Regions from separate parts of the Streptomyces sp. NPDC017246 genome, predicted to be linked through region 3. Evidence: riboswitches for the same ligand, from Rfam matches in the RefSeq annotation. Region 3 holds a riboswitch; each other region holds the start of a gene.
The links. A riboswitch is a leader RNA that binds a small molecule or an ion and turns the genes downstream of it on or off. The one in region 3 is predicted to bind cyclic di-AMP.
Positions count from the first base shown of each region.

Region 1: it holds a riboswitch for cyclic di-AMP, as region 3 does, so the genes downstream of both, ACH4MY_RS02775 (peptidoglycan DD-metalloendopeptidase family protein) here and ACH4MY_RS04580 (M23 family metallopeptidase) in region 3, are expected to answer to the same signal.
Region 2: it holds a riboswitch for cyclic di-AMP, as region 3 does, so the genes downstream of both, ACH4MY_RS19005 (C40 family peptidase) here and ACH4MY_RS04580 (M23 family metallopeptidase) in region 3, are expected to answer to the same signal.
Region 4: it holds a riboswitch for cyclic di-AMP, as region 3 does, so the genes downstream of both, ACH4MY_RS32400 (M23 family metallopeptidase) here and ACH4MY_RS04580 (M23 family metallopeptidase) in region 3, are expected to answer to the same signal.

Region 1 is NZ_JBIRMW010000001.1:622,116-627,709, reverse strand. Features, by position in the region: gene ACH4MY_RS02795 (aspartate aminotransferase family protein) at 1-687, shown strand, start outside; gene ACH4MY_RS02790 (helix-turn-helix domain-containing protein) at 763-1,464, shown strand; gene ACH4MY_RS02785 (DUF6126 family protein) at 1,499-1,654, shown strand; gene ACH4MY_RS02780 (tyrosine-protein phosphatase) at 1,662-2,483, opposite strand; cyclic di-AMP (ydaO/yuaA leader) riboswitch at 2,843-3,031, shown strand; gene ACH4MY_RS02775 (peptidoglycan DD-metalloendopeptidase family protein) at 3,036-4,022, shown strand; gene ACH4MY_RS02770 (SGNH/GDSL hydrolase family protein) at 4,186-4,980, shown strand; gene ACH4MY_RS02765 (STM4011 family radical SAM protein) at 4,967-5,594, opposite strand, start outside.
Region 2 is NZ_JBIRMW010000007.1:315,077-320,670, forward strand. Features, by position in the region: gene ACH4MY_RS18995 (ClpP family protease) at 1-462, shown strand, start outside; gene ACH4MY_RS19000 (hypothetical protein) at 470-775, shown strand; cyclic di-AMP (ydaO/yuaA leader) riboswitch at 1,175-1,297, shown strand; gene ACH4MY_RS19005 (C40 family peptidase) at 1,300-1,776, shown strand; gene ACH4MY_RS19010 (ATP-binding protein) at 1,841-2,278, opposite strand; gene ACH4MY_RS19015 (8-amino-7-oxononanoate synthase) at 2,441-3,628, opposite strand; gene bioB (biotin synthase BioB) at 3,772-5,025, shown strand; gene ACH4MY_RS19025 (adenosylmethionine--8-amino-7-oxononanoate transaminase) at 5,031-5,594, shown strand, end outside.
Region 3 is NZ_JBIRMW010000002.1:79-5,672, forward strand. Features, by position in the region: gene trmB (tRNA (guanosine(46)-N7)-methyltransferase TrmB) at 1-743, shown strand, start outside; gene ACH4MY_RS04570 (PrsW family intramembrane metalloprotease) at 800-2,140, shown strand; gene ACH4MY_RS04575 (aldo/keto reductase) at 2,230-3,177, opposite strand; gene ACH4MY_RS04580 (M23 family metallopeptidase) at 3,223-4,344, opposite strand; cyclic di-AMP (ydaO/yuaA leader) riboswitch at 4,356-4,503, opposite strand; gene ACH4MY_RS04585 (PP2C family protein-serine/threonine phosphatase) at 4,705-5,594, opposite strand, start outside.
Region 4 is NZ_JBIRMW010000018.1:107,009-112,602, forward strand. Features, by position in the region: gene ACH4MY_RS32385 (DNA topoisomerase (ATP-hydrolyzing) subunit A) at 1-654, opposite strand, end outside; gene ACH4MY_RS32390 (M16 family metallopeptidase) at 836-2,182, shown strand; gene ACH4MY_RS32395 (M16 family metallopeptidase) at 2,209-3,576, shown strand; cyclic di-AMP (ydaO/yuaA leader) riboswitch at 3,819-3,984, shown strand; gene ACH4MY_RS32400 (M23 family metallopeptidase) at 3,997-4,767, shown strand; gene ACH4MY_RS32405 (GntR family transcriptional regulator) at 4,955-5,594, shown strand, end outside.

The DNA.
Region 1 (5,594 bases), on a different contig from region 3:
ATCGCCGACGAGGTGCAGACCGGCCTCGGCAGGACCGGCGACTTCTACGCCTACCAGCACGAGGACGGCGTCGAACCGGATCTGGTCTGTGTCGCCAAGGCGCTCTCCGGCGGCTATGTGCCGGTCGGCGCCACCCTCGGCAAGGACTGGATCTTCAAGAAGGTCTACTCGTCGATGGACCGGGTCCTGGTCCACTCGGCGAGCTTCGGATCGAACGCGCAGGCCATGGCGGCCGGACTCGCCGTCCTCTCGGTCATGGAGAACGAGGGGACGGTCGCGCACGCGCGCCGGATCGGCGACCTGCTCTCCGGGCGTCTGCGGGAGCTGGTGCCCCGGTACGAGCTCCTCCACGAGATCCGCGGCCGCGGCCTGATGATCGGGATCGAGTTCGGCCGGCCGTCCTCGCTGGGGCTCCGCGGGCGCTGGACGATGCTCCAGGCCGCCCGCAAGGGACTCTTCGCCCAGATGGTCGTCGTCCCGCTGCTCCAGCGGCACCGGATTCTGACCCAGGTCTCCGGGGACCATCTGGAGGTGATCAAGCTGATCCCGCCGCTGGTCATCGACGAGGCGGACGTGGACCGGTTCGTCACCGCCTTCACGGCGGTGATGGACGAGGCTCACGGCGGTGGCGGGCTGATGTGGGACTTCGGGAGGACACTGGTCAAGCAGGCGGTCGCCCAGCGCTGAGCCGCCGGATCCCGGGACTTTTGCCTCTGAGGCAAGAAACTTGCCTCAGAGGCACGATCCTGGCGGAATGGACGCATGGACCACGTCCCCGGGGAAGCCTCCCCGGACCCCACCACTCCGGGCGTTCCGCCCGAAGCCGCCCCGTCCGGCGCGCGTGCCGCATCCGCCGCTTCCGGCGCCCCGGCCGACCCCGCCGTCCTGCCCGACGTCGCCCCGCAGCTGCGGGCCCTGCGCCGCCGCAGGGGGCTCACCCTGGAGGCCGCCGCCCAGCGGGCCGGGCTCTCGCCGGCCCACCTCTCGCGCCTGGAGACGGGAAACCGGCAGCCCTCGCTCCCTATGCTGCTCGCCCTCGCCCGTATCTACGGTACGACGGTCTCCGAGCTCCTCGGCGAGGCACCGCCCGAGCGCGACCCCGTCGTCCGGGCCGGCCGCTCCGAGCCCGTCGAGGCCGACGGCTGGATCTACCGCCAGGCGGGCGGCGCCGGACGCGCCCTGCAGTGCCTGCGGGTCCACGTGCCGTACGCCACCCGGGGCGACATCGTGCGCGTCCATCCCGGCGAGGAGTGGATCCACGTCCTGGAGGGCCGGGTGCGGCTCGCGCTGGGCGAGGCCGTCCACGTCCTCGATCCCGGGGACAGCGCGCACTTCGACTCGCTCACCCCGCACCGGATCGGGGCCGCGACCCCCGGCGGGGCCGAGCTGCTCTTCGTCCACACCCTGATGCAGAGTCCCGCGGCCGAGCTGTGCCTCGGCGACGGGACTCCGCACCGCCGCTGATCCCACGTCCTTCCTTCGGCAGAAAAGGATGAACATGTCCGAGAAGTCACGACCTGTCACCGGCGAAGAGCGAGGCGAGGGCAAGTTCCCCAAGGGTCTCGTCCTGCGCCTCTTCGCCTATCTGATCGCCGGGCACCTCTTCGCCGGCTTCCTCTACCTGCTCTTCATGCTCGGCGGGCAGAACCAGTAGATCCCGGTCACACCTCGGTGAGGAGCCGCTCCCGCAGGCGCGCGAGGGTCTCCGGGGCCAGCTTCAGGCCCTCGGCGAGGTAGGTGTCCACCGAGCCCCAGGTCGCCTCGATCGTCTCGAAGGCGCCCCGCAGGTACTCCACCCGCGCGTCGAACAGCGGGCTCAGCAGCTCCATCACCTCGGGCGACATCGCGTCCGGGGCGGTGGAGCTGCGGCGCACCTTGTAGCGGCGGTGCGGGTCGTTCGACTTCACGTAGTCGGCCTCGATCGCCTCCCGCTCGACGCCGAGGGCGAGCAGGGTGATCGCGATGGAGAGCCCGGCGCGGTCCTTGCCGGCCGCGCAGTGCATCAGGGCGGGGAGGCTGTCCTCCGCCAGGGAGTGCAGGACGCGGCTGTGCTCCGCGGTCCGCTCGACCACCATCTTTCGGTACGAGTCGGACATACGGGTGGCGGCCTTGCCGTCGCCCAGGATGTCCCGCAGCTGCTCGATGTCGCCGTCGCGGACCAGCTTCCAGAACTCCTTGCCGTCGGCGGGGTCGTTGAGCGGTATGTTCACGTTCCGCACGCCGGGGAGGTCCACGTCCGGACCCTCGATCTTGCGGTCGGCCAGGTTCCGGAAGTCGAAGACGGTGTGCAGGCCCAGCGAGTCGAGGAAGGCGACGTCCTCCTCGGTGGCGTGGGCGAGGTGGCCGCTGCGGAAGAGGCGGCCGGGGTGCACGGCACGCCCGTCCGTCGTCGGCAGGCCGCCCACGTCCCGGAAGTTGCGGACCTCGGCCAGCTCGGGCTCGTTCGTTTCGATGGGCGGGACCTGCGGCAGCTGCTGCGTCACGGATGCTCCTGATGGTCGACGTTCGGGTGCCCGACGCGAGATCGGTTCCAGGGGCAATCATCCAGGTGGCGGCCCTGCGGCGCACCCCCCTGGACGGGAATGGGTGATCTGTCCGAATTGAGGCGTTGTGCATAACGCGCCCTGTTTACAGGTGAGATGAGCCCGAGCGCGTGAGCAGCGTCATAGAAGTGACGGATCGTGGCCGGGGGCCCGGGGCAATTGCCGTACGGAAAAAGGAAATCGAAGGCCCGTCATCCACGGAGGGTGACCGGAATTCCGGGTGAAAGGCCGTACGGGGAAAGCCGGGAGAAATCATTGGCTTGTTCGCCCCGACCCGCTCGTCTAGCGTCACCGTCAATCCGGTCGGACCGCCGAATCCTGCCACCGTCCGGAATACCACTCATCCCATGCGTGGCAGGAGCGGGGGACCCAAGGAAGTACGCCGGTCCCGCGACGCAGGACGGCTTGGGGTGAAGCCGCGTGAGAACGCGGCCGGGCATCTCCAGTCCGAACCCGACAGCTCACCTCGCAGGCGCCGGAGAGGAATTCGCCATGCCCGCGACGGGTAAGCACCGCCGTCCCAAGATCAACCCCCTGACCCGCGGAATCGTCGCCGCCGGCACGGGAGGCGCCGTTGTCGCCCTCCCGTTCCTCGGCGCCACCGGCGCCTACGCCGCCGAGCAGGCCGCCCCGGCCGCCGCTCCCGGCCAGGCCGTCACCGCCGCCGCCCAGGTGAAGGCCCCCGCCACCGCCAAGGCGGCGCCCGCCACCGTGCGGGCCGCTCCGAAGACGTACTCCGTCGTGCGGGGCGACTACCTGTCGAAGATCGCCGCCGACCACCACCTCACGGGGGGCTGGCAGAAGCTGTACGCGGACAACCGCCAGGTCGTCGGCGAGAACCCCTCGCTCATCCTGCCCGGCATGAAGCTCACGCTCGGTGCCAAGAGCACCGCCGCCCCGAAGAGCGCCGCGCCCAAGGCCGCCGCCCCCAAGAGCGCCCCGAAGAGCTCCGCGAAGTCCTCGGCGAAGAACACCGACGAGGCCCCGCGCGCCTCCCGCGGCAGCGAGCGCGCGGCCGCCCCGGCCGCGAGCACGCAGTCCTCCGGCTCCTCCTCGGCCGGCGCGACCTCCTCCTCCGGCTGGTTCGCCCCCGTCAACGGCGGCATGTCCACCCCGTACCGCGCCGCGGGCTCGATGTGGTCCTCCGGCTACCACACCGGCGTGGACTTCATGGCCTCCACCGGCACCACGATCGTCGCGGTCGGCCCCGGCACCGTCTACTCCGCCGGCGACGGTGGCGCGTACGGCAACCAGGTCGTCATCCAGCACGCCGACGGCACCTTCTCGCAGTACGCCCACCTCTCCTCGATCGCCGTCTCCGCCGGCCAGACCGTAAGCGGCGGAGAGCGGATCGGCCTCTCCGGCGCGACCGGCAACGTCACCGGGCCGCACCTGCACTTCGAGATGCGCACCGGGCCGGAGTACGGCTCCGACATCGACCCGATCGCCACCCTGCGTCAGCACGGTGTGAACATCTGACGCCCCGTCGTCACTCGGAGGCCCGGCACACACGTGCCGGGCCTCCGGCGCGGTCCCGGTCTATTCCGGCTTGGCAAATTCTTTATCGGTGGCATATGTCACCCGGCGTCAACCCCTCCTTACGGTCGCGTAGGTCACATCCGAAAGGGAAGGATGTGCTCTCGTGGCAGACGATTCGAGATCAAGAGACAAGAACGCATTCGGGTCGTACGCGGCGATCGGTGACAGCTTCACCGAGGGCGTCGGGGACCCCGGCCCCGAGGGGACGTACGTCGGCTGGGCGGACCGCTTCGCGGTGCTGCTCGCCGACCAGCTGCCGGAGCACGACGCCTTCCGCTACGCCAATCTGGCCGTACGCGGGCGCCTCCTCGACCAGATCGTGGCGGAACAGGTCCCCCGGGCGAAGGAACTCGCCCCCGACCTGGTGACCTTCTGCGCCGGCGGAAACGACATCATCCGCCCCGGCACGGACCCCGACGACGTCGCCGAGCGCTTCGAGCGGGCCGTCGCCGACCTGACCTCCGCGGTCGGCACCGTCATGGTGACCACCGGCTTCGACACCCGCGACGTGCCCGTGCTCAAGCACCTGCGCGGCAAGATCGCCACCTACACCGCCCACGTCCGGGCCATCGCGGACCGCTACGACTGCCCGGTCCTCGACCTGTGGTCACTCCGGTCCGTGCAGGACCGGCGCGCCTGGGACGACGACCGGCTGCACCTCTCGGCCGAGGGGCACACCCGGGTGGCCCTGCGCGCCGCCCAGGTCCTCGGGCTGCCGGTGCCCGCCGACCCTGACCAGGCGTGGCCGCCCGTTCCCCCGCGCAACACGCTCGACGTGCGAAGGGACGACATCCACTGGGCGAAGGAGTACCTCGTGCCCTGGATCGGGCGCCGGCTGCGCGGCGAGAGCTCCGGCGACCACGTCGAGGCCAAGCGCCCCGACCTCATGCCCCTGTAGCTCCGGGGGAGGCCGGCGGGCGAAGGGCGGGAATCCGCTCAAGGACCCCGCCGGCGAACACGTCGTACAGCGGCAGCGTCTCCAGGTGGACGTAGCCGATGTGGCAGTCGCAGACGGCGAGGGGGCAGGCGCGGGGACGCAGGGCGGCGCGGTACGAGCCGTCGTACAGGTTCCCCAGCTCGGCCTTGACGAAGTGGCAGCGCCGCACCGTCCCCTCGCCGTCCACCGAGATCACCGACTCCCCGGTCCGGCACGGCAGCCCCGCGGAGCGGTGCGGATGCCGGCTGTAGGGGAAGAGCGGGTCGATCCGCGTCCACCCGGCCGCCTCGGCGTCGGTGTACGTGTGTCCCTCCGCCGCGTTCACCCAGAGGTAGACGTGCGACGGGAGGGCGGCCCGCAGCCGCCGGGCGTGCTCCGCGTGCTCGGGAAGCCCGACGACCCCGACGCTGAAGCGGATGCCCCGCTCCGCCAGCTCCCCGCACTTGGCGAGGAAGCGCTCGTACGGCGTCTGCCCCGGGTGGTACGTGCACCAGAGCGCCACGCCCTCCGGGTCCGCCTTCGCCAGCCAGTCGGTCCGGCAGCTCAGATTGGTCTGGATCGCCACCCGCTCCACG
Region 2 (5,594 bases), on a different contig from region 3:
GACCACGCGGCACCGGACCAGGACGTCTCGCTCTACATCAACTCCCCCGGCGGCTCCGTCACCGCCATGACCGCGATCTACGACACGATCCGCTCGCTCCACTGCGACGTGGAGACCACCTGCCTGGGCCAGGCCGCGTCCACCGCCGCCGTCCTGCTCGCCGCCGGCACCCCCGGCAAGCGGATGGTCCTCCCCGGCGCCCGGATCACGCTTCAGCAGCCCGTCGCGGAGGAGCCGATGCAGGGTCAGCCGAGCGACCTCGACCTCCAGGCGCGCGAGATGCTCCGACTCCGCGCCCTGGTGGCCGGGATGCTCACCGAGGCCACCGGGCAGACCCCGGAGCGGATCGACGCCGACCTCGACCGCCTCACGGTCCTGGACGCGCCGGCCGCGGTCGCGTACGGCCTGGTGGACCACGTCGTCACGAGCCGGAGCGCGGCCTCCGGCGGCGCGGCGCGGTGAGCCGGCCGTGGTTCCCGAGCTGCCCCCGCTGCCCGCGCTGACCCGCGCGGAGGGTGAACTCGTCGACGCCTACCTCGAAGTCGCCGACCTCCTTGGGAAGATCAATCCATCCAGGAGTACGCATACCTATGGAGCCCTGCGCGCGGCACAAGCCCTGGTGAAGCGGGCCGAGGCACTCCTCCAAGCCCTGACGCTCATGCATACGCGGGGCGAGAACGAGGTCCACACGGACACCTTGGCGCGTGCCTTAAGGGTGTTGGACGGGGAGCGCAGGACCGGCCGGGTCACCGTCCCCCACTCCCGCGCGAGTTGACATTCCCGCGTGTCGTGTCGAGGTCCGGACGGCCGACGCGCACCGCAGAATCGCTCCCCCGTTCGGCGTAGTCGACGAGTCGACATATGTGCCGGGTGAGTTGCACAACAGGTGTACGCATTTGGCGGAATGGGGCGTTCCGCTGCTGGTGCGGGGCTCGTCGGCCACACCTACGAAGATCACAAAGGCTTCCTGTCCACCCGAATGGATCAGTCGTGAGGAGCCTCACATATCGCCGTTTCAGCTCGGATTTCGACCCTGGTGTGGGTCAAGATCCCTGTCGACGACAAGCCCCCGCCGCCGCGGCGGGGCGGTCCGGGCGGACGCCGAGTCCTGCCGCTGTCCCGGACGTCTGGTCGACAGGAGTGGATCGGCAGGAGTGGAGGACCCGATTTTTACGGGACTGACGCGCTGTTTCGACAGCGGGGCAGTCCCTTGGGGTGAAGCCGCGTCAGCGGCCGGGCATCTTCGCCAGCCCGAACCCGACAGGTCATCCTTCGCAGGCGGCTGACGAAGGGTTGCGCATGACCGCGCAGATGCATGTCCCGTCCCTGCTGTCCCGGGCCGGAGCCGTCTCGGCTCTCACCCTCGCCGCCGTCGGCGGCACGCTGTTCGCACCAGGTGCGGCATCGGAGGCCCAGGCAGCCACCACGCACGCGAACAAGGCACTGAGCGTCGCCGCGTCCAAGAAGGGAGCCCCGTACGGGTACGGGAGCACCGGGCCCTCCAGGTTCGACTGCTCCGGGCTGACGCTCTACGCGTACAAGAAGGCGGGCAAGTCGCTGCCCCGCACCGCGCAGCAGCAGTACAACAAGACCCGGCACATCTCCGCCTCCAGCCGGCAGAAGGGGGACCTGGTCTTCTTCCACTCCGGTGGACGCGTCTACCACGTGGGGATCTACGCCGGCAGCGGCAGGATCTGGCACTCGCCCAAGACGGGTTCCTGGGTGAAGCTCGACAAGATCTGGTCGTCGAAGGTCTACTACGGCCGCGTCCGCTGATCAGGCGGCGGTGACGGTCCGTCCGTGAGGGGTGCGGTGGCGCCGCCGTACCCCCGGGACCCCGTCAGCAGCTCACGACGGGGACCACGGTCCACGGCACGGTGATCCAGACCGTCTTGCCGCCGTCCGCGGTCGGTGTCACCGAGAGACGGCCGCCCGCCTCCGCGGCCAGTACGCGGATGATGACCAGGCCGCGGCCGTTGTCCTGCTGAACCGCCGCCGGGAGGCGGCGCGGGCGGCGTGGATGGCTGTCGGTGACACCGATGTGGAGCTGTTCCTCGCGTTCCAGCCGGACGTCGACCGTGAACGTGGGCGACTGACCGAGGGTGTGCAGGACGGCGTTGGTGGCCAGCTCGGAGACGATCAGCCGGATCGCGTCCGCGATGTCCGCGGCATCGTCGAGGCCCCACTCCACGAGGACCTCCGCGACGTACCTCCGGGCCGTGGGGACCGAGGCGGGCTCGCTCGGCAGGGTGAGGGTTGCTTCCTGGTGATCTGCCATGGCGACGCTGTCCCTTTCCCGCCGGGGCCAATGCCCCGGATTGCGCTTCGCGTCAGAGTGCCACCGATCGTGCCGCGCCGTGCGGCGTTCCACCAAGATATGTCCCCATCTGTCGCCCGAAGCGGTGAACTCTGCTGCCCGGGAACGCTCTTGGGCCGCCCGTCACCCCTGCCGGGCGGAGGGCGCGGTACGCAGGATCGTCTCCACCGCCTGTTCGATCAGCGCGTCCGTCAGATCGGCGCGGGCCGTGAGCCGCAGCCGCGAGATGCCGTCGGGTACGGACGGGGGCCGGAAGCAGCCCACCGCCAGTCCCTGTTCGCGGCAGTCCGCCGCCCACCGCAGGGCCGCCTCCGGGGAGGGGGCCCGCACCGAGACCACGGCCGCGTCGGGCCGCGCCGCCGTGAGCCCCGCGTCCGTGAGCAGCCGGTGCAGGGTGGTGGCGACGGTACGGGCCCGCTCGGCGAGACCCGGTTCGGCCACGAGCAGGCGCAGGCTCGCGAGCGCGCCGCCCGCGGCGGCGGGGGCGAGCCCGGTGTCGAAGATGAAGGTGCGGGCCGCGTTCACCAGGTGCTCGATCACCCGGGCCGGGCCGAGGACGGCGCCGCCCTGGCTGCCGAGGGACTTGGAGAGGGTCAGGGTGGCGACGACGTCCTCGTCGCCTGCGAGCCCGGCCCCGTGGAGGGCGCCGCGGCCCCCATCGCCGAGGACACCGAGGCCGTGGGCGTCGTCCACCACGAGCCCCGCGCCGTGCGCCCGGCAGGCGGCGGCGAGCTCCGGCAGCGGGGCCTTGTCCCCGTCGACGGAGAAGACCGAGTCGCTGACGACCAGGGCCCGCCGCCCGGGGTGCGCGTCGAGGGTCTTGCGTACGGCCTCGGGATCGGTGTGCGGAACGACGGCCGTCTCGGCGCGCGCGAGGCGGCAGCCGTCCACGATCGACGCGTGGTTCGAGGCGTCGGAGACGACGAGGGAGTCCCGGCCGCCGAGCGCGGTGAGCGCCGCCAGGTTGGCGGTGTAGCCGGAGGAGAAGACGAGGGCCGCCTCGAAACCGCAGAAGTCGGCGAGCTCCCGCTCCAGGCGGGTGTGCAGCCGGGTGGTGCCGGTGACGAGCCGTGAGCCGGTGGAGCCCGCGCCCCAGCGCCTCGCCGCCTCGGCCGCCGCCTCGGTGACCTCCGGCCGGCGGGTGAGCCCGAGATAGTCGTTGCTCGCCAGGTCGAGCAGCTCCGACTCGGCCGCCCGGGGCCTCAGCGTACGGACGAGACCGGCGTCCGCCCGGCGGCGCGCCTCGGCGTCGGTCCAGTCGAACGCGGTACGGCGCGGGCCCGCGGCCCGCGCGTCGTCGGCCTGTGGCATTCGGCGATCCTTTTGTAGGCAGCGCACAGACCCTAACCGGAGCGTGCCGAGGTCGGGATGTGGTCATCCACACACCTCTATCGGGGGCGTTTGTTCGGATCCTCCTTGGCCCGGGGGCGGGCGGTAGGCAAGGATCAGCGGTTATGGACCTGCTGAACACGCTGGTGGAGAAGGGGCTGCGGCGCGAGCTGCCGACCCGTGAAGAAGCGCTCGCCGTCCTGGCGACCTCCGACGACGAACTGCTCGATGTGGTGGCGGCGGCCGGCAAGGTGCGCCGTCAGTGGTTCGGGCGCCGGGTGAAGCTCAACTACCTGGTGAACCTGAAGTCGGGGCTGTGCCCCGAGGACTGCTCGTACTGCTCGCAGCGCCTCGGCTCCAAGGCCGAGATCCTGAAGTACACCTGGCTGAAGCCGGACGAGGCCTCCCAGGCCGCCGCGGCCGGTGTCGCGGGCGGGGCCAAGCGGGTCTGTCTGGTCGCGAGCGGCCGCGGTCCGACCGACCGGGACGTCGAGCGGGTCGGCAAGACCATCGAGGCCATCAAGGAGCAGAACGAGGGCGTCGAGGTCTGCGCCTGCCTCGGTCTGCTCTCCGACGGTCAGGCGGAGCGGCTGCGGGACGCCGGCGCCGACGCGTACAACCACAACCTGAACACCTCCGAGGCGACGTACGAGGGGATCACCAAGACCCACACGTACGCCGACCGGGTGGACACCGTGCAGAAGGCGCACGCCGCCGGTCTGTCCGCCTGCTCGGGTCTGATCGCGGGCATGGGCGAGACCGACGAGGACCTCGTCGACGTCGTCTACGCGCTCCGCGAGCTGGACTCCGACTCGGTGCCGGTCAACTTCCTCATCCCCTTCGAGGGGACGCCGCTCGCCAAGGAGTGGAACCTGACCCCGCAGCGCTGCCTGCGGATCCTGGCGATGGTGCGGTTCGTCTGCCCCGACGTCGAGGTCCGGATCGCGGGCGGACGCGAGGTGCACCTGCGCTCGATGCAGCCGCTGGCGCTGAACATCGCGAACTCCATCTTCCTCGGCGACTATCTGACGAGCGAGGGCCAGGCCGGCCAGGCCGACCTGGACATGATCGCGGACGCGGGCTTCGAGGTGGAGGGCGCCGGCACGACCACGCTGCCGAAGCACCGCGCGGACGCGCTCGCCGCGGCGGGCGGCGGCTGCGGCTCGCAGGCGTCGGCCGGCTGTGGCTCGGAGGCCTCGGCCGAGGGCGCGGGCTGCGGTGCGCACGCCGAGGCGGGCGGCGGCTGCGGGCCGTGCGGGGGCCACGCTCCGGCTGCCGAGCAGGCGGACCCCGTCGAGACCGCGGCGAACCAGGCCCGGACCGATCTGGTCGCGGTGCGCCGCCGGGGCGCCGGCACGGACCTCGCCCCGAACGCGTGACGGCCGTGCGGAACGACGAGCTCATCGCCCTCGACCGGGCGCACGTCTGGCATCCGTACGGCCCCATGCCGGGACGTACGGACCCGCTGGTCGTCGAGTCCGCCTCCGGCGTACGCCTGCGGCTCGCCGAACCCTCCCAGGGACGGGCCGAGCTGATCGACGGCATGTCCTCCTGGTGGTCGGCGATCCACGGCTACAACCACCCCGTGCTCAACGAGGCGGTACGCGGCCAGCTCGACCGGATGAGCCACGTCATGTTCGGCGGGCTCACCCACGAGCCGGCCGTCCGGCTCGCCACCCGGCTCGTCGAGATCACCCCCGAGCCGCTGCGGCACGTCTTCCTCAGCGACTCGGGCTCCGTGTCCGTCGAGGTCGCGGTCAAGATGTGTCTGCAGTACTGGCGCTCGCTCGGCCGTCCCGAGAAGCAGCGGATGCTCACCTGGCGCGGCGGCTACCACGGGGACACCTGGCAGCCCATGTCGGTGTGCGACCCGCAGGGCGGGATGCACGAGCTGTGGTCGGGGGTGCTCCAGCGGCAGGTGTTCGTGGACGCCCCGCCGGCCGCGTAC
Region 3 (5,594 bases):
CCGTCACCCAGCGGGGCAGTCAGCGGTTCGCTCCCGGCGAGGGCCCCCTGCCCGATCCCGCCGGGTCGCATCACGAGCGGCGGATCCGGAGCTTCCAGCCGCGGCGCAGCCGCGTCACCACCGGCCAGGCCGAGGCCCTGCTGAAGCGGTGGCCCGACTGGGGTCTCGACATCGACGGCAAGCGGATCCTCGACCTGGGCGAGATGTTCGACGGGCTTCCGGTCGTCCTGGAGATCGGCTTCGGCATGGGCGAGGCGACCGCGCAGATGGCGGCCGCCGACCTCGGCACCGGCATTCTCGCCGTGGACGTGCACACCCCCGGCCAGGGCAATCTGCTCGGCCTCGCCGACCGGAACGGCCTGACCAACGTCCGGGTCGCCAACGGCGACGCGATCATCCTGCTCCGCGAGATGCTCGACAAGGACTCCCTGGACGGCTGCCGCGTCTACTTCCCGGACCCCTGGCCCAAGGCCCGCCACCACAAGCGGCGGCTCATCCAGCCCGAGTTCCTGAGTCTCCTCGCGACCCGGCTCAAGCCCGGCGGCGTCCTCCACTGCGCCACCGACTGGGAGCCGTACGCCGAGCAGATGCTGGAGGTGCTCTCCGTGCACCCGGACTTCGAGAACACGGAGGCCGACGGCGGGTTCTCGCCGCGCCCCGACTTCCGGCCCCTCACCCGTTTCGAGGGCCAGGGCCTCGACAAGGGCCATGTCGTGCACGACCTCCTCTTCCGGAGAAAGTGACGGGGAGAGAAGAACTCCTTGGCCCGGTGTCGGTGGGGGTCGTTAGGGTCGCTGACGTGTCGAACCCCGCCCCCGCCGAAGCACCCACCGGCGCCGGAACCGCTCCCGTCCCCCACCGGGACACCGAGGAGCCGGCCTTCCCGGCGGCCGCCGACCGGTCCCAGTGGCGCTACCGGCCCCGCCGGGCCTTCTGGCGCAGCCGGGTGGTCCGGGCCGTCGCCGTCGTCACCGTGCTCGCGATCTGCGCCCTGTTCATCCTCGGGCTGGTCCGCGAGCAGACGGGCACCGAGGGCTTCCTCGTCGGTCTGGGCCTCGCCGTGCTTCCCGTACCGCTGCTGATGGCCGCGTTCCGCTGGCTGGACCGGGTCGAGCCGGGGCCGTGGAAGAACCTGCTCTTCGCCTTCGCCTGGGGCGCCTTCGCCGCCGCGCTGGTCGCGATCCTGGCGAACTCCTTCGCGGTCCGCTGGATCGCGACGGCGACCGCCGACCCCGATTCGGCGGACACCCTCGGCGCGACGGTGATCGCTCCGGTGGTGGAGGAGAGCGCGAAGGCCGTCGCGGTCCTGCTGCTCTTCCTCTTCCGCAGGAAGCACTTCGGCGGTCTGGTCGACGGGGTCGTGATCGCCGGATTCACCGCGACCGGCTTCGCCTTCACCGAGAACATCCTCTATCTGGGCAACGCCTTCGGCGAGGACCAGGAGTTCGGCTCCACCGGCCTCGGCTCGGTGACCGCCGCGACCTTCTTCGTCAGGGTCGTGATGTCCCCGTTCGCGCATCCGCTCTTCACCGTGCTCACCGGCATCGGCTTCGGCTTCGCCGCGCTCGCGCCGCGCGGGAAGCGGCTCCGCCGGGTGCTGCTGCCGTGCGCCGGGCTGCTGCTCGCCATGGGGCTGCACGCCGCGTGGAACGGCTCGGCCACCTTCGGCGGCCCGCTGACCTTCTACGCGGTGTACGGGGCGCTCATGGTCCCGGCCTTCGGTCTGCTGACCTGGCTCGCGGTGTGGAGCCGCCAGCGCGAGCTGCGGACGATATCCGGGGAGCTCCCGGCGTACGCGGCGGCCGGCTGGCTCTCCCCCGCCGAGCCGCTGGCGCTCTCCTCGATGCGCGCCCGTCAGCTGGCCCGCGCCTTCGCCGCCCGCACGTACGGGCAGCCCGCCGCACGGGTCGTCGGCGAGTACGAGTCCTTCGCGACGACCCTGGCGTTCCTGCGGGACCGGGCCCGGCGCGGTACGGCCGGGCCCGACTTCCCCGCCCGGGAGCAGGAGCTGCTGCACCATCTGTGGCAGCGCAGGGAGGTCGCCTCGCCCGCGCTCACGTACGCGGCGCGGGCGACGGGCCGGGTGTGGGCGCCGCCGCAGTACCTGGACTACGACGGCTACAACCCGTACCGCAGGTAGACGGTCCGCGGCCGGACCGCCGTCGGGAGGTCATCGGCCGGACCGCCGTCGGGAGGTCCCCGGTCGGCCCGCCGCCCGGAGGTCCCCGGTCAGACGGCCGAGGCCTCGGTCAGCAGGGTCAGCTCGGTGTCCGTGAGCGTGAGATCGGCCGCCGCGACGAGCGCCGGGACCTGCTCGACCGTACGCGCCGAGGCGATCGGCGCCGCGACGGTCGGGCGGGAGGCGAGCCAGGCGAGGGCGACGGTGGCGAGTTCGGCGCCGTGCGCCTCGGCGACCGTGTCGAGCGCGGAGAGCACGGCACGGCCCCGCTCGGTGTCCAGGTGCCCGCCGGCCCCGGAGGCGCGGACGCTGTCGACGGTGGCGCCGGGGCGGTACTTGCCGGTGAGGAAGCCGGCGGCGAGGCCGTAGTACGGGACGGCGGAGAGCCCGGCGTGCTCGACGGTCTCCAGGAGGGGGCCCTCGTAGGTGTCGCGGGAGACCAGGTTGTAGTGCGGCTGGAGGGCGACGTAACGGGCCAGGCCCTCGGCCTCGGCGAAGTCGAGGGAGGCGCGCAGCCGCTCCGGGGAGATGTTGGAGGCGGCGACGGCCCGCACCTTGCCGTCCTTCACCAGCTGGTCGAGGGCGGTGACGATCTCCTCGACGGGGACGGACTCGTCGTCGAAGTGCGTGTAGTAGAGGTCGATGCGGTCGGTGCCGAGGCGCCGCAGCGACTCCTCCGCGCCCGCCTTGATGGTGGTGGCGGAGAGGCCCTTGAAGTGGGGGTGGGCGCCGACCTTGGTGGCGACGAGGACGTCGTCGCGGTTGCCGCGCGAGGCGAGCCAGCGGCCGATGACGGTCTCGGACTCGCCGCCCCGGTTGCCCTCGGCCCAGGCCGAGTAGACGTCGGCGGAGTCGACGAAGTTGCCGCCCGCGGCGGTGTAGGCGTCGAGGACGGCGAAGGACTGTGCCTCGTCGGCGGTCCAGCCGAAGACGTTGCCGCCCAGGGCGAGCGGGAAGACGTGCAGGTCGGATCGGCCCAGCGGGCGGAGGGAGGTCATGGGTCGGTCAACCGTCCGCACCGCCGGGGCTATTCCGGGGTGGTGTCAGAGGCTGAGGCCCTTGGAGCGGAGCCACTGCGCCGGGTCGATGCCGTCACCGCCGGAGGTGTGCACCTCCATGTGGAGGTGGGCGCCCGTGACGTTGCCGGTGGCGCCGACGCGGCCGATCGTCTCGCCGGTGCCCACGGTCTGGCCCGCGCCGACCGTCATGGACGAGAGGTGGCAGTACCAGACCTCGGTGCCGTCCTCCAGCTCCAGGACGATGCGGTAGCCGTACGAGCCGGACCAGCCCGCCGACTTCACGGTGGCGCCGTGGACGGCCTTGAGCGGGGTACCGGTGGGAGCGGCGAAGTCGAGGCCCGTGTGGTAGCCGGAGGACCACATCGAACCGGACTGCATGTAGGTGGCGCTGAGGCTGTACGAGGAGAGCGGCATCGAGTAGCTCGCGGCCAGCTTGGCGAGGCGCTCGGCCTCGGCCTTCGCCTCGGCTGCCGCTTCCGCCTTCGCCTTGGCCTCCGCCTCGGCCTTGGCCTTCGCCTCGGCGGCCGCCTTCTCCGCCGCGTCGGCCTTCGTCTTCGCCTCCGCGGCGGCCTTCTCCGCCGCCGCCTTCTCCGCCGCGGCCTTCTCGGCGGCGTCGGCGGAGGCCTGCTGCTGCTCGGCCTGCTGGAGGATGCGGGCCCGCAGGGCCTCGCCCGCGTCGCCGGCGCCGGTCACGGCCTGCGCGGTCCGGCCGGTCGCCGCGTCCTGCGTGTCGTCGAGGGTGGCGTACGTGGCGACGGTGAGCGGGTTCGGGTTGGCGCGGGCCGCGCTGACCGTCTCGTGGGTCTCCTCGGGGAGGAGGTCGCCGACACCGGGAAGGTCGTGGGGGTCCGGCAGGTGGAGGTCCGGGAGGTCGGGAAGGTCCGGGAGCGATATGGCCACCGGGGGCTTCTCCTGCGCGGTGGCGAGGCCGCCCGCGCCGACGGCCGCGATCACGCCGACACCGAGGACGGTGGAGGAACGGGCGAAGTTGGAGCGCTGCTTGACGACCCGGTGACGGCCGCCGGAACGGTTCTGGGCGCGGAGGGAGTCCTCGGTGGGATTCCACTCGGTGTCCGGGGCGGAAGGACCCGCACCACCACCGAAGGCATCGAAGGGGGCTTCGGGTGCGGGAGTGTTGGACGCCACGAAGGCGCGCTCCTTTCCTTCCTTCTCGCCTACCGGGTTAGCTGACGGGTTCGGAGCAGGAAGGTCTCCTACGGGCACGGTCGCACCAGGTGCGAAGGGCCCGATTCACCCCAAGTAGTGGTTCCCCGGTTCCTTTTCAGGATTCGGCGCGTGCGCACGGTGCCGCCTCTTGCGACGGCTGGGACGACCGCGCTGCGTTATCGAACGTTAATAGACAGGGGGTCCCGATTCCAAGCCGTTCCTCTTGATCATTCATTGAATTGGGAGGGAATGGCCCGAGTTGACCCCCCTTCAGTAAGGGGCCGTGGAACTCTCGCGATCTGACGTTATGTCAATTGTTATCGCAGCGACACCCCGCGACTACGGCCGGTGACCGGGCCTGCGGCCGGGCCCGCCACGGGTGCCGCCGGGACCGCCCGGCGGCACCACCGGCATCGTCCGGCGCCGTTCCGGCTGCCCCGCCGCCGGACGGCTCACCGCGAGCAGCGCCATGTCGTCCGTCGACCCGCCGCCCGTGTGCAGCCGTACGTCGCCCACCAGCGCGTCGAGCAGCTCCTCGGGGCCCGGGAAGATCCGGCCGGCCAGGCGTTCCCCCGGGTCGTAGAAGACACCCGCCGCGTTCCGCGCCTCCGAGAGGCCGTCGGTGTAGAAGAGCAGCGTCGCTCCCGGCGGGTAGGGCCGCCCCTCGGCCCGGTCCGGCCACGCCGCCAGATCGCCCATGCCGAGCGGCAGCGCCGGCTCGCTCGGCTCCAGCGCCTCCAGACGCCCGTCCGCGTACAGCATCAGCGGGGGCGGATGCCCGCGGTTGACGACCCGTACGAAACCCTCGAAGGTGCCCCCTCCGTCGCCGCGCGGGATCTCGGCGAGGACGGCGGTGGTGAACCCCTCGAAGGCGTCGAGCCCGTCCCGGCGGGTGCCCTCCCGGGCGAGGGCCCGTTCGAGGCGCTCCGCCACGCCCTCCAGGGTCCGCTCCTGCTCGGCCGCCTCCCGGAAGGCCCCGATGACGACGGCCACGGCCTCGACCGCGTCCAGCCCCTTGCCGCGGACGTCGCCGAGCACCAGCCGCACCCCGTAGGGGGTGTCCTGGACGGCGAACAGGTCGCCGCCGATGAACGCGTCCGCCTGCGCCGCCTCGTAACGGGCCGCGCACTGCAGCCCGCCGATCCGCTCGGCGGGCATCGGCAGCACCGCCTTCTGCGCGGTCTCCGCGATGACCCGCGCGGAGGCCAGCCGCTCGCCGCTGCGGCGCA
Region 4 (5,594 bases), on a different contig from region 3:
CTCGAGGTCGGCGCCCGGGTGGCGGATCAGATGGCGGGCGGCCGCGATGACTTCGCCGAGGTTGTGCGGGGGCATGTTGGTCGCCATGCCGACCGCGATGCCCGAAGCGCCGTTGACCAGCAGGTTCGGGTAGGCGGCGGGGAGTGCCACCGGCTCCCGCTCCTGGCCGTCGTAGTTCGGCGAGAAGTCGACCGTGTCCTCGTCGATGGACTCGGTCATGAGCAGCGCGGCCGGGGCCATCCGCGACTCGGTGTAGCGCATGGCGGCCGGCGGGTCGTCGTTGCCCAGGGAACCGAAGTTCCCGTGGCCGTCGACGAGGGGCAGGCGCATGGAGAACGGCTGCGCCATGCGGACCATCGCGTCGTAGATCGACGCGTCGCCGTGCGGATGGAGCTTGCCCATCACCTCGCCGACGACGCGGGCGCACTTGACGAAGCCGCGGTCGGGGCGGAGCCCCATCTCGCCCATCTGGTAGACGATGCGTCGCTGGACGGGCTTCATTCCGTCACGGGCGTCCGGCAGGGCGCGCGAGTAGATCACGGAGTACGCGTACTCGAGGAAGGAGCCCTGCATCTCGTCGACAACGTCGATGTCGAGGATTCGCTCCTCGAACGCGTCGTCCGGCGGCGGTGTCTTCGTGCTGCGGCGGGCCATCGCGGCTGCGGCTCCTTCACCAACAAGGTTGATCTGACGCGGACCATTGTGGACCGTGCCACCGACAACGCCGACCGCGACCCGGAAGAGGGACATCTCGAACGGGCGGGAACTTCGCCAGGTGTCGGCGCGCTTGCATACAGTGGCAGGACTTTTTCACATCGCGATCGAAGGGACGTACATGCCCATGGGTCACACGGCCACGGCCGAGGCCGGCTCCGGCGGCCTGACAGCGACCGAGCACCGGTTGGCGAACGGCCTGCGTGTGGTGCTGTCGGAGGACCACCTGACCCCGGTCGCCGCGGTCTGCCTCTGGTACGACGTCGGCTCGCGTCACGAGGTACCGGGCCGCACGGGCCTCGCCCACCTCTTCGAGCACCTGATGTTCCAGGGCTCGAAGCAGGTCCACGGGAACGGGCACTTCGAGCTGGTGCAGGGCGCCGGCGGCTCGCTCAACGGCACGACGAGCTTCGAGCGCACCAACTACTTCGAGACCATGCCCACACACCAGCTGGAGCTCGCGCTCTGGCTGGAGGCCGACCGCATGGGCTCGCTGCTCGCCGCCCTGGACGACGAGTCCATGGAGAACCAGCGGGACGTCGTCAAGAACGAGCGCCGCCAGCGCTACGACAACGTGCCGTACGGCACGGCCTTCGAGAAGCTGACCGCCCTCGCCTACCCGGAGGGCCACCCGTACCACCACACGCCGATCGGCTCCATGGCCGACCTGGACGCGGCGACCCTGGAGGACGCGCGGAACTTCTTCCGCACGTACTACGCCCCGAACAACGCGGTGCTGTCCGTCGTCGGCGACATCGACCCGGAGCAGACCCTCGCCTGGGTCGAGAAGTACTTCGGCTCCATCCCCGGCCACGACGGCAAGCCCGCGCCGCGCCCCGGCGACCTGCCCGAGGTCATCGGCGAGCAGCTGCGCGAGGTCGTCGAGGAGGACGTCCCGGCCCGCGCGCTGATGGCGGCCTACCGTCTGCCGCACGACGGCACGCGCGAGTGCGACGCCGCCGACCTGGCCCTGACGGTTCTCGGCGGCGGTGAGTCCTCGCGGCTGCACAACCGTCTGGTCCGCCGCGACCGTACGGCCGTCGCCGCCGGATTCGGCCTGCTGCGGCTGGCCGGCGCGCCCTCGCTGGGCTGGCTGGACGTCAAGACCTCGGGAGGTGTCGAGGTCCCGCAGATCGAGGCGGCCGTCGACGAGGAGCTCGCCCGGTTCGCCGCCGAGGGCCCCACGCCCGAGGAGATGGAGCGCGCGCAGGCCCAGTTGGAGCGCGAGTGGCTCGACCGGCTCGGCACGGTAGCGGGCCGCGCCGACGAACTCTGCCGGTTCGCCGTGCTGTTCGGTGACCCGCAGCTCGCCCTCACCGCCGTCGACCGGGTCCTGGACATCACCGCCGACGAGGTGCGTGAGGCCGCCGCGGCCACGCTGCGCCCCGACAACCGCGCGGTGCTGGTCTACGAGCCCCTGGCGACCGAACAGAGCGACAGCGACGAGGAAGAGGGAGCGGACCAGTGACCGACGCTGCCGCGTCTTTGACGAGCATGGACTTCCACCCGCAGCCGACGCCGGGCGTCGCCAGGCCCTGGGCCTTCCCGGCCCCGGACCGCGGCGCCCTGGACAACGGTCTGACGGTGCTGACCAGCCACCGCCCCGGCCAGCAGGTCGTGGCCGTGGAGATCTTCCTCACGGCCCCGCTGGACGCCGAGCCCGCCGGTCTCGACGGTGTCGCCACCATCATGGCCCGCGCGCTCTCCGAGGGCACCGACAAGCACAGCGCCGAGGAGTTCGCGGCCGAACTGGAGCGCTGCGGCGCCACGCTCGACGCGCACGCCGACCACCCGGGCGTACGGGTCTCCCTGGAGGTTCCCGTCTCCCGGCTGCCCAAGGCGCTCGGTCTGGTCTCCGAGGCCCTGATCGCGCCGGCCTTCCTCGACACCGAGATCGAGCGTCTGGTGCGCAACCGCCTGGACGAGATCCCGCACGAGACGGCCAACCCGGCCCGTCGTGCCGCCAAGCAGCTCTCCAAGGAGCTCTTCCCGGCCGAGTCCCGGATGTCCCGGCCGCGCCAGGGCACCGAGGAGACCGTCGAGGCGATCGACGCCGCCGCGGTCCGCGCCTTCTACGAGGCGTACGTGCGGCCCGCCACCGCCACCGCCGTGGTCGTCGGCGACCTGACCGGCGTCGACCTGGACAAGGTCCTCGCCGAGACGCTGGGCGCCTGGACCGGCGAGCCGGCCGAGCCGCTCCCGATGCCGCCGATCACCGCCGACGACACCGGACGGGTCGTCGTCGTGGACCGTCCCGGCGCCGTCCAGACCCAGTTGCTGATCGGCCGGGTCGGCTCCGACCGGCACGACAGCGTCTGGCCGGCCCAGGTCCTGGGCACGTACTGCCTCGGCGGCACCCTCACCTCGCGGCTCGACCGGGTCCTGCGCGAGGAGAAGGGCTACACGTACGGCGTGCGGGCCTTCGGGCAGGTGCTCCGCTCCGACGGCAGGGGGAACGGCGCCGCGATGCTCGCCATCAGCGGTTCCGTCGACACCCCCAACACCGGACCGGCTCTTGACGACCTGTGGAAGGTGCTGCGGACGCTGGCCGCCGAGGGGCTCACGGACGCCGAGCGCGAGACCGCCGTGCAGAACCTGGTCGGGGTCGCGCCGCTCAAGTACGAGACGGCCGCCTCGGTCGCCGGGACGCTCGCCGACCAGCTCGAGCAGCACCTCCCGGACGACTACCAGGCCCAGTTGTACGCGCGTCTGGCCGAGACGGGCACGGTCGAGGCGACCGCGGCCGTCGTGAGCGCCTTCCCGGTGGACCGGCTCGTCACGGTCCTGGTGGGCGACGCGGCGCAGATCGCGGAGCCGGTGCGTGCGCTCGGCATCGGTGAAGTGACCGTCGTGACCGGCTGATTCGACCGGTCCGGCCGCTGCGGAAAGGCTGATTCCGGAGCGCCGGTGCTTCTGACACGGCAACAGGAGGACCCCGACGGCATGGTTCGTCGGGGTCCTCCCGTATGTCCGTATTGGCGGCAAGGGTGATCGTATGGTCTGTGGCATGTCTTACAAAAATCGCGTCTGGTTGGTGATTGAAAGACGATCCGCATAGCGTCGGTGCGGCTGTTCGTCAGTGCACGTGCCGCACCCGCGGCATCGGACAGTCATCGCCGAGTCCCCGTCAGGCGCGAGCCTGGGGAGCCGGGGACCCATATGAAGTCCCTGGGGTGAATCGGGCGCCTTCGTCTCGTACGGAGGGGCTCGTAGGAGACCTTCCTGCTCCGAACCCGTCAGCTAACCCGGTAGGCGAGAAGGAAGGAAAGGATCAGCCACTACATGGCGTTCACCCGTGCCACCGGGAAGCACCGTGCTCCGAGCCGGACGGCGCGCCGCACCGTGGGCATCGCCGGCGTCGCGACGCTGGCCACCACCGGCGTCATCGGAACCCTCGCCTCCCCGGCGCTCGCCGCCGACACGGACCACCGTTCCGTCGAGGACACCGGCCTCACCAAGGTGATCACCGAGGACTCCCTCGCGGACCGGGTCAGCGCCCAGGTCGCCGCGCAGGAGCAGGAGGTCTTCGAGGCCGCCGCCAAGGCGAAGGCCGAGGCCGAGGCGAAGCGCAAGGCCGAGGCCCGGGCCAAGGAGATCCGCCAGGCCAAGGAGCGCGCCGCCCGCGAGGCCGAGCGCCGTCGCCTGGCCTCCTTCCAGCTCCCCGTCGCCGGCTCGTACGTGTCCACCGGCTACCAGACCGGTGGCTCGCTCTGGTCCTCCGGCAGCCACTCGGGCATCGACTTCCACGCCTCCTACGGCAGCAGCGTGGTCTCCGTCGGTTCCGGCACGGTCGTCGAGGCAGGCTGGGGCGGCGCGTACGGCAACAACATCGTCATCCGGATGCACGACGGCACGTACACCCAGTACGGTCACCTCTCGTCCATCGGGGTCTACGTCGGCCAGAGCGTCGAGCCGGGCCAGCAGATCGGCATCTCGGGCTCCTCCGGCAACTCGACCGGTCCGCACCTCCACTTCGAGGCGCGTACGACTTCCGAGTACGGCTCCGACATCAACCCGATCGCCTACCTGCGGACCCGGGGCGTCAACGTCTGACCCGCACCGCACCGCATCGCGTCGCAAAAGCCCCGGCTCGTACTGAGCCGGGGCTTTTCGTCGGTCAAAAGGCATCCATATTCCGCTGAGGCATCGGAAATTCCGGCGCGCTGCAATAGAGTCGCAGATCGGGCGCAGAACAGGCGCCGCTCGAATTGTCTCGCGCAGACCAAGGCGGAGGTCGGACATGCGCATTCCCGCGCACTCGGTATGCACGGCGATCCGGGACGACATCGTCTCCGGCGTCTTCGAGCGGGGCAGCCGGCTGACCGAGGAACAGCTCGCCCGTCGGTACGGGGTCTCCCGTGTCCCGGTCCGCGAGGCCCTGCGCACCCTGGAGTCCGAGGGCTTCGTCGTCACCCGCCGCCACGCGGGCGCGCATGTCGCCGAGCCCACCGAGCAGGAGGCGGCCGATCTGCTCGACATGCGGGCGCTGCTCGAACCCCTGGGGGCCGCACGCGCCGCCCAGCGGCGCACGGACGCCCATCTCAAGGTGCTGCGCGGCCTGGTCAGACTGGGTCAGGAGCGGGCCAGGCGCGGCCAGGGCGAGGATCTGCGCTCGCTCGGCGGCTGGTTCCACGAGACGCTCGCGCAGGCCTCCGGCAGTCCGGCCCTGACGGCGCTGCTGACCCAGCTGCGGCACAAGATCGCCTGGACGTACGCGGTCGAGCAGCCCGCCCAGCCGGTGGAGGCCTGGGCGGAGCACGGCGCGATCGTGGACGCCGTGGCGCGCGGTGACGCCGAGCGGGCGCGGGCGCTGACCGCGCTGCACGCCGAGCGCTCGCAGTCGCTGCACCGGCTCAAAAGGCCGGACCGCAGCCGTGTGA